Regions from separate parts of the Sphingomonas sp. SORGH_AS_0438 genome, predicted to be linked through region 2. Evidence: riboswitches for the same ligand, from Rfam matches in the RefSeq annotation. Region 2 holds a riboswitch; the other holds the start of a gene.
The links. A riboswitch is a leader RNA that binds a small molecule or an ion and turns the genes downstream of it on or off. The one in region 2 is predicted to bind thiamine pyrophosphate.
Positions count from the first base shown of each region.

Region 1: it holds a riboswitch for thiamine pyrophosphate, as region 2 does, so the genes downstream of both, QE452_RS05020 (TonB-dependent receptor domain-containing protein) here and thiC (phosphomethylpyrimidine synthase ThiC) in region 2, are expected to answer to the same signal.

Region 1 covers NZ_JAVIZS010000001.1:1,041,252-1,045,418, reverse strand. The annotation lists gene QE452_RS05020 (TonB-dependent receptor domain-containing protein) at 1-2,232, opposite strand, end outside; TPP riboswitch at 2,275-2,384, opposite strand; gene QE452_RS05015 (glycosyltransferase) at 2,423-3,589, opposite strand; gene QE452_RS05010 (pyrroline-5-carboxylate reductase dimerization domain-containing protein) at 3,610-4,167, opposite strand, start outside.
Region 2 covers NZ_JAVIZS010000001.1:2,948,299-2,952,465, forward strand. The annotation lists gene QE452_RS13800 (ferritin-like domain-containing protein) at 17-1,012, shown strand; gene QE452_RS13805 (ferritin-like domain-containing protein) at 1,050-2,090, shown strand; TPP riboswitch at 2,180-2,289, shown strand; gene thiC (phosphomethylpyrimidine synthase ThiC) at 2,345-4,167, shown strand, end outside.

The DNA of each region.
Region 1 (4,167 bases), 1.9 Mb from region 2:
CGCGATGATCGTGCCGTTCCGGCCGACGGCATCCTGCGCGTTGGTGGTGACCCCTTGCACGCCGGCCAGCACATGCGGGTCGGTGACGTTGATCGCGTTGACCCGCAGGTCGGTGCGCTTGCCGCCGAACCAGTCGGCGAGATGGAGCCCGATCGCCAGGTCGACGGTCGCATAGCCCCGGATGCTCTGATCGTTCAGGAAGGTCGCATATTGGCGTCCGACATATTTGCCCGCGACGCTGCCGAATATCCGCCCGTCGTCATAGGTGCCGCCGCCGCCGATCTGCACGGTCGGGCTCGACACGGCATGCCGACCCCGCGTCGGCAGGTGATCGTCGCCGACGGGCAGGTCGTCGTCGATCCGCGCGTGCAGATACTCGCCCGACAGATAGACGCTGACGCCCCGCGCCGGGCGATAGTCGATCTCGGCATCGACCCCGTAAGAGGTCTGCCCACCCGCGTTCAGCGTGGTGTTCACCAGCGCGCCGCCGACATTGGCGACGGTCGCGAGCTGGCGATTGCGGAATTTGGCGTGGAAACCGGTCACCGAGGCCGAGACATTGGCGCCGATATAGCGATAGCCCAGTTCCTGCGAGACGGAATATTCGTTCTTCAGCGCGTTCGTGCCACGGGTCGCGACCACGCCGCCGTCATAGCTGTCATAGAGCGTGAACTCGTTGGGCGTCCGGAAATTGGTCGTGACATTGGCGAAGAGCTGCTGGCGCGCGTCGATCGCGTAGCGGATGGCGGCGCGCGGCAGGACGGCGACGCTGTCGCTCCGGACCCGGGTCTGCGGCCCGGGCAAATAGTTGCGGCCGTTGCGCAGGAGGTTGACGCCCTTGACGCCGATGTCGACGGTCAGGTCCTGCCCGAGCGCAATGCGGTCGGCGAGGAAGACGCCTTTCGTCACGGTGACCGTGCGCTGGTTCTCATAGGCGAGCAGCCGGCCGTCGGCGGTGCGGATCGCCTTGCTGCGATAGCCCCAGCGATCGGCCGGACGACCATCGGCATCGACCGCGGTATAGGTCTGGGTGACGCGATCGGTGCCGTGATCGTACCACAAACCGGCAGAGAGTTGGTGGGCACCGGCCTGCGCGGTCAGCGTGGCGACCTGACCGGCGCGCATCTGGTCGCCGGTATAATTGCCCATCACCGTCGCGACGCCGTCCCGCGCGCCGGGCAGCGCGATCGGCTCGGCCAGCGGCTCGGCCCCCAGATAATTGCCGGTGGTGGCGAGCTGCGTGCCATAGGGCGAATTGCCGTAGCCGAACTGGAGATAGGTCGTGCTGTCGAGCGTCAGTCGATCGCCGAGCACCAAATGCACCGGCGCGGAGGCGTAGAGATTGCGGAACGGCGCGCGGTAGAGCCGCCAATAGTTGCTGTTCCCCGGCGTGTAGCGCGCATCGTAATTGAACTTACGGCCGAGCGCCTGCCATTCGGCCAGGGTCGGGCTGGGATAGCTGGAGGAATTGGCGTCGTTATACGACAAGGCCAGGCTGGCGCGGCTGCCGTTCGACCAGTCGCGCAGCAGCTTGGCATCGACATGCTGGCGCGTGTCGAAACCCGCGCCGCGCCAATTGTCGGCGCGGGTGTTGGAATAGGACAGGAACGCCTTCACCCCGCTGCCCCCGATCGTGCCCGTATCGACCCGGACGAAGGCCCGGCGCAGGTCGTGCGATCCGAGCGAGAGGTCGGCGAGCAGCTGGCGGGTCGCCTTCGGATCGTCGAGCGTCAGCGACAGCAGGCCGCCTGCCCCCACGACGGTCGGCGCGCCGATATCGACCGATCCCGGTGCGAGCGCGATCTGCCGGATATTGGCCGGGTCCGCGAATTGCGACGGATAGGCATAATAATAGCCGATGTCGTTCTGCGGCGCGCCCTCCAGCAGCACCGCGATCTCATCCTGGCCCAGGCCACGAAGCGTCAGGCTCGAACTCGTCGACAGGCCATAGGGATCGCTGGAGGCAACGTTCGCGCCGGGCAACAGGCCGACGAGCTGGAAGGCATTGAGGGTCGGCGCCTGCTTGACGATGAAGTCCGCGGAGATCGCGCTGACCGCGTTCGGCTCGGTCTGGTCGGGCAACAGTCCCTCCGGATCGCGATGGCCGATCACCCGGATATCCGCGGGCGCCTCGGGCGCCTGTTGCGCCACGGCCGTGGCGGGCAGCGCCAGCCACGCCGTCGCGACCAGCAGGGCATCGCGGCGGATCGTCGTCCGACCGTGCATATTCATAACCGGCATCGTCTCGCGTCCACTTCACATGAAGGGACGACGGGAGAAGCCGCCAACCCTCCCTACGCCGGTATCATCCGGATCAGGTTCAGCGGGTCATGGGCTGCGGCCCAAATCTCAGCCGCGCATCAGCGGCCCCCCGGGGATGGCGTCGTCTATACCGGTTTGCGGCTCAGGTGAACCACCCTCGTCAACCGCCGCCCTGCTTGACCGACGCCATCCAGTCCAGGCGCGCCTTGTGCATGGCCGGCAAGGTGAAACGCCGGGCGAGGTCGGCGATCGCGTGGGACAGGTCGCGGCGCAGATTAGGGTCGGACAAGGTGCGCAGGCGGTCGGCGAGCGCTGCCACATCGCCTTGCGGATATAGCAGCCGCTGGTCGAGCCCCAGGGCCCGGTACGGCACGGTATCGGGGCAGACGGGGATGCAGCCACGGCTGATCGCATCGAAGATCAGGCGCGGCTGTTCGTCGTTCAGATTGGTCATCAGGACGACATCATACTCGTCCAGGAAGCGGAAGAACGCATCGGGATAGCCGACCGGCGGGAGGAGCTGGAAATTCTTCAGCCCGGCGGCAAGGGCCTGCGCGCCCAGCCTGTCCTGTTCCGCGCCCTTGCCGATGATCGTCAATCGATCGAACCGCTCCGCGCCCGCCAGGGCAAAGGCCTCGATGCCCAGATGGAACCCCTTCATCGGCTCCAGCCGTCCCGCCATGCAGACGCGCAAGGGCCGGTCCACCAGGGGGCGGGGCGGTACGATATCCTCGACCTGGATCCAGCTCGCCACGCCGACATGGATCGACCGGGCGACCGGCTCGACCAGCGCCCGCACCCCCTCGCCGACCACGAACACGCCGGCGCAGCGCCGCGCCAGCCAGGTCTGCGACAGCCGGACATCCGCATAATGGAGCAGGCCCTGGACGCGACGCGGCAACGACCCGTTCCTGGAGTTCAATATGGCGGTGCGGGCGCGGTTGCTGGTGATGCCCAGGAATACCGCCTTCCCCTTGGCCGCCGCCGTCCGCAGCAGCGGGCGGAACCGGCGGGCCATCCGCCAGCCGCCATTGCCCGGCAACTGGATCGCCGTCGACCACTCCACCGTCCGGTCGAGCGTCGGGCCACCCGACAGATGCCCTTCGTCGACGACCTCGATCGCCGAGGCGAGCGGCGCACCGTCCTCGATCGGTCCGGTGACGATCGGACACAGCAGCACGATGTCCGCCTGCTCGGATTGGGCGTTGATATCGCGCGCCCAGAGGTCGAGCGTCCGCCATCCCCCTTCATGCTGCGTGACCGGGATGGGCGAGCATAGCAGGATGCGGGGCTTGATGATCGGCATGGCCGAGGAACGCGTGGTCACGCCCCGATGTTCATTACCGGTCAACCGCGTGCCGCCGCCGCCATCTCGGCATTGCGTCGCTCCGACGCCGTCAGCGTCGCGGTCAGCAGGCGTACCAGGGCATGGTCGGCGTCCAGCACGTCCAGGCCCTTGCGCGTCGAACCGCCGGGACTGGCGACCCGGTCCGCCAGCACGGCCGGCGACATGTCGGCCCCGGCCGCCATCGCCCCCGCCCCCGCCAGCGTCGCCACCGCGAGCCGGCGAGCCTGATCCTCCGGTAGGCCGAGCGCCGACCCGGCCGCCGCCAGCGCATCGGCGAAGCGAAAGACGAAGCCCGGTCCGCAACCCGCCAGCGCGGTCACCGCGTCGAACGACCGTTCGTCCGCGATCCATTCGGCAAGCCCCAGCGGCCGGGCCAGCGCCTCGGCTGCCTGACGCACGTCGGCTGCATCGCTCGGGCTGAACAAGGCGGTCACGCCCTGACGGATGGCGACCGGCAGGTTGGGCATCGCGCGCACCACCGCGCCAGCCGGGATGCGCGTCGCCAGCACATCCGCTTCCACCCCCGCCAGGATCGACACCAGCAGGTCGGGCTCAAG
Region 2 (4,167 bases):
ATCGAGGGGATGTACCATGACCGAGAGCGAACAGATGATCGCGGCGATGGACAATCGTGTCCGTCGACGCGACGAGCGTCGGGAATTCTTCAAGGCAGCGTTCGGCGTCGGGGCCTTCGCAGTGGGCGGCGCCGCGGCGCTCAGCTTTTCCGGCAAGGCGGGTGCGCAGACCACGGCCCTGACCGATGCGGACATCCTGAACTTCGCGCTCAACCTCGAATATCTGGAAGCGCAATTCTACCAGATCGCCGCCAACGGCACCTATCTGCCCGCCAGCATGACCGCCAGCGGCGGCGGCACGGCCGGCGGCACCGTGACCGGTGGGCGCAAGGTCGCCTTCCAGGACCAGGTCGTCGCGCAATATGCCCGTGAGATCGCGGCGGACGAGGTAGCGCACGTCGCCTTCCTGCGCAGCGCCGGCGCGCTGGGCGGTTCGGCGGTGGCGATGCCCAACATCAACATCTCCGGCACTGCCGATGGCCCCTTCACCGCCGCCGCGCGCGCGGCCGGCGTGGTCGCCGCCGATGGCGTGTTCGACCCCTATGCCGACGACAACAGCTTCCTGCTGGGCGCGTACATCTTCGAGGATGTCGGCGTCACCGCCTATAAGGGCGCGTCGCCGCTGGTGACCAGCAAGACCTTCCTCCAGGCCGCCGCCGGCATCCTGGCCGCCGAAGCCTATCACTCCGCGATCGTCCGCACGACGCTCTACGCCAAGGGCGTACAGACCCCCTCGCTGCGCACCGCCGCCGACGCCATTTCCAATGCGCGCGACACGCTGGACGGCACGAGCGGCACCAATGGCGGCGACCTGGACCAGGGCATCTCGCCCACCACGGTCAACGGCCAGCTGGTCTCGAACATCGTGCCGGCCGATCCGACCACCGCGATCGCCTTCAGCCGCACGCCGCAACAGGTGCTGAACATCGTCTATCTCGGTGCGGCGGCGACGATGGGCGGCTTCTTCCCCAACGGGGTCAACGGCAACATCCGCGCGGGCGTCAGCGCCTGATCCGTCAGCGAGAACCATCTTCAAGGGAATGACTTCCATGCAAGACGAACAAACCGTTCTCGACCTGATCGAGAAGGCCAAGGCCCGGCGCGACGCGCGACGGTCCTTTCTGCGCACGGCGGGCGGCGCGGCGGCGATGGCCGGCGGCCTGTCGCTGCTCGCGGCCTGCGGCGACGACGACAATGATCCCCCGGTCGTGGTGCCGACCCCGACGCCGACCGCCACCCCGGGCGCGGTGAGCGAGGCCGACGTCCTCAACTTCGCGCTCAACCTGGAATATCTGGAGGCGAGCTTCTACAGCTATGCCGCCTTCGGCACCGGGCTGGCCGCCAATCTGATGACCGGCACCGGCAATCAGGGCGCGGTCGCGACCGGCACCAGCGGCCAGCCGCGCGGCATCCAGTTCACCGACCAGACGGTGGCGCAATATGCGCGCGAGATCGCCTATGACGAGATCGCCCATGTCCGCTTCCTGCGCACCGCGCTGGGCAACTCGGCGGCGGCGATGCCGGCGATCAACATCTCCGGCGATGCCACCGGTGCGTTCACGGCTGCGGCGCGCGCGGCGCAGGTGATCGGCGCGAACGACGTGTTCGACCCCTATGCCAGCGACAACAACTTCCTGCTCGCGGCCTATCTGTTCGAGGATGTCGGCGTCACCGCCTATATGGGCGGCGTGCAGTTGCTCTCCACCCCCGCGACGATCGAGGCGGCGGCGGGCATCCATGCGGTCGAGGCCTATCATGCCGGCCTGGTGCGCACCCTGCTCTATTCGCGCGGCGTGACGACCTCGTCGCTGGTCACCGCCGCCGGGCAGATCAGCGCGGCGCGCGACACGCTGGACGGCACGGCGAACACCGGCCTGCTCAACCAGGGCGGCAGCCGCGACCAGGGCATCGCCGCGACCACGGTCAACGGCCAGCTCCAGTCGAACATCGTGCCGACCGACTCGAACGGCATCGCCTTCGTCCGTTCGCCGCAGCAGGTGCTGAACATCGTCTATCTGAATGCCAATCCCTCGATGACCAGCGGCGGCTTCTTCCCCGCTGGCGTCAACGGAACGGTTCGTTCGACCTGATTTCCCCCTCCGTGGGTCGAACGGGAAGGGGTCGCGCCGATCGGCGCGGCCCCTTTTCGCTTGTCGGCCATGGCCAGGCCTCTATGCTGTCACCTTCCCCGGGGGAGCGCTGATGCGCGCTTGAGAGGGGGGCTGCAGCCCCCGACCCGCTGAACCTGATCCGGTTGATACCGGCGGAGGGAGGGCAAGACCGCATCCAGTCCGGAGGATTGGCGTGGCCCGAGCCCGGCTTTCCGGCGCTTGGAGAGAGTCACATGGCCGATCTGCCCGCACGTACCGAAATCGGTGTCACCACCGGCCCCATCCGGGGATCGCGCAAGATTCACGTCCCCGTCCCCGGCACCGACGTGCAGGTGGCGATGCGCGAGATCACGCTCGATCCCGCCTCGGGCGAGCCGCCCCTGCGCGTCTACGACACCTCCGGCCCCTATACCGACCCGAACGTCCGCATCGACATCAACGCCGGCCTGCCGCGACTGCGCGCCGGCTGGATCGGCCAGCGCGGCGATGTGGAAAGCTATGATGCGCGCAACGTCCGGCCGGAGGATAACGGCCAGCTCGGCCCCGACCGGTCGGGCGGCGTCCAGCCCTTTCCCAACCCGGTCCGTCGCCCCTTGCGCGCCCGCAATGGCGGCAACGTCACGCAGATGCACTATGCGAAGGCCGGCATCATCACGCCGGAGATGGAATATGTCGCGGCGCGCGAGAATCTGGGCCGGGCGCGGCGCGCCGAATATGCCCGCGACGGCGAAAGCTTCGGCGCGAGCATCCCCGATTATGTGACGCCCGAATTCGTGCGGGACGAGGTAGCGCGCGGCCGCGCGATCATCCCGTCCAACATCAACCACCCGGAATCGGAGCCGATGGCGATCGGCCGCAACTTCCTGGTCAAGATCAACGCCAATATCGGCAATTCGGCGGTCGCCAGCAACGTCGCGTCCGAGGTCGACAAGCTGGTCTGGTCGATCCGCTGGGGCGCGGACACGGTGATGGACCTGTCGACGGGGCGCAACATCCACGACACGCGCGAATGGATCATCCGCAACTCGCCGGTGCCGATCGGCACGGTGCCGATCTACCAGGCGCTGGAGAAGGTCGGCGGCATCGCCGAGGACCTGACCTGGGACATCTTCCGCGACACGCTGATCGAGCAGGCCGAGCAGGGCGTCGACTATTTCACCATCCATGCCGGCGTGCGCCTGCCCTATATCCCGATGACCGCCAGGCGCGTCACCGGCATCGTGTCGCGCGGCGGATCGATCATGGCGAAATGGTGCCTGGCGCATCACAAGGAATCGTTCCTCTACGAGCGGTTCGACGAGATCACCGAGATCATGAAGGCCTATGACATCGCCTATTCGCTGGGCGACGGCCTGCGCCCCGGCTCGATCGCCGACGCCAATGACGAGGCGCAGTTCGCCGAACTCTACACGCTGGGCGAGCTGACCCATCGCGCGTGGAAGGAGGATGTGCAGGTGATGATCGAGGGCCCCGGCCATGTGCCGATGCACAAGATCAAGGAGAATATGGAGAAGCAGCTCCAGGTCTGCGGCGAGGCCCCCTTCTATACGCTGGGGCCGCTGACCACCGACATCGCGCCGGGCTACGACCATATCACCAGCGGCATCGGCGCGGCGATGATCGGCTGGTACGGCACGGCGATGCTCTGCTACGTCACGCCCAAGGAGCATCTGGGCCTGCCCGACCGCGACGATGTGAAGGTCGGCGTGGTGACCTACAAGCTCGCCGCCCATGCCGCCGACCTGGCCAAGGGGCACCCGGCCGCCAAGCTGCGCGACGACGCGCTCAGCCGCGCCCGCTTCGAGTTCCGCTGGCGCGACCAGTTCAACCTGTCGCTCGACCCCGACACGGCGGAATCCTATCACGACCAGACCCTGCCGGCGGAGGGCGCGAAGACCGCGCATTTCTGTTCGATGTGCGGGCCGAAATTCTGCTCGATGAAGATCACGCAGGAGGTCCGCGAATTCGCCGCCAAGCAGAACGCCCCGGTCGAGAGCTTCGTCGCGGCGGAAGAGGCCGAGGCGGGGATGCAGGCGATGAGCGAGACGTTCCGCGC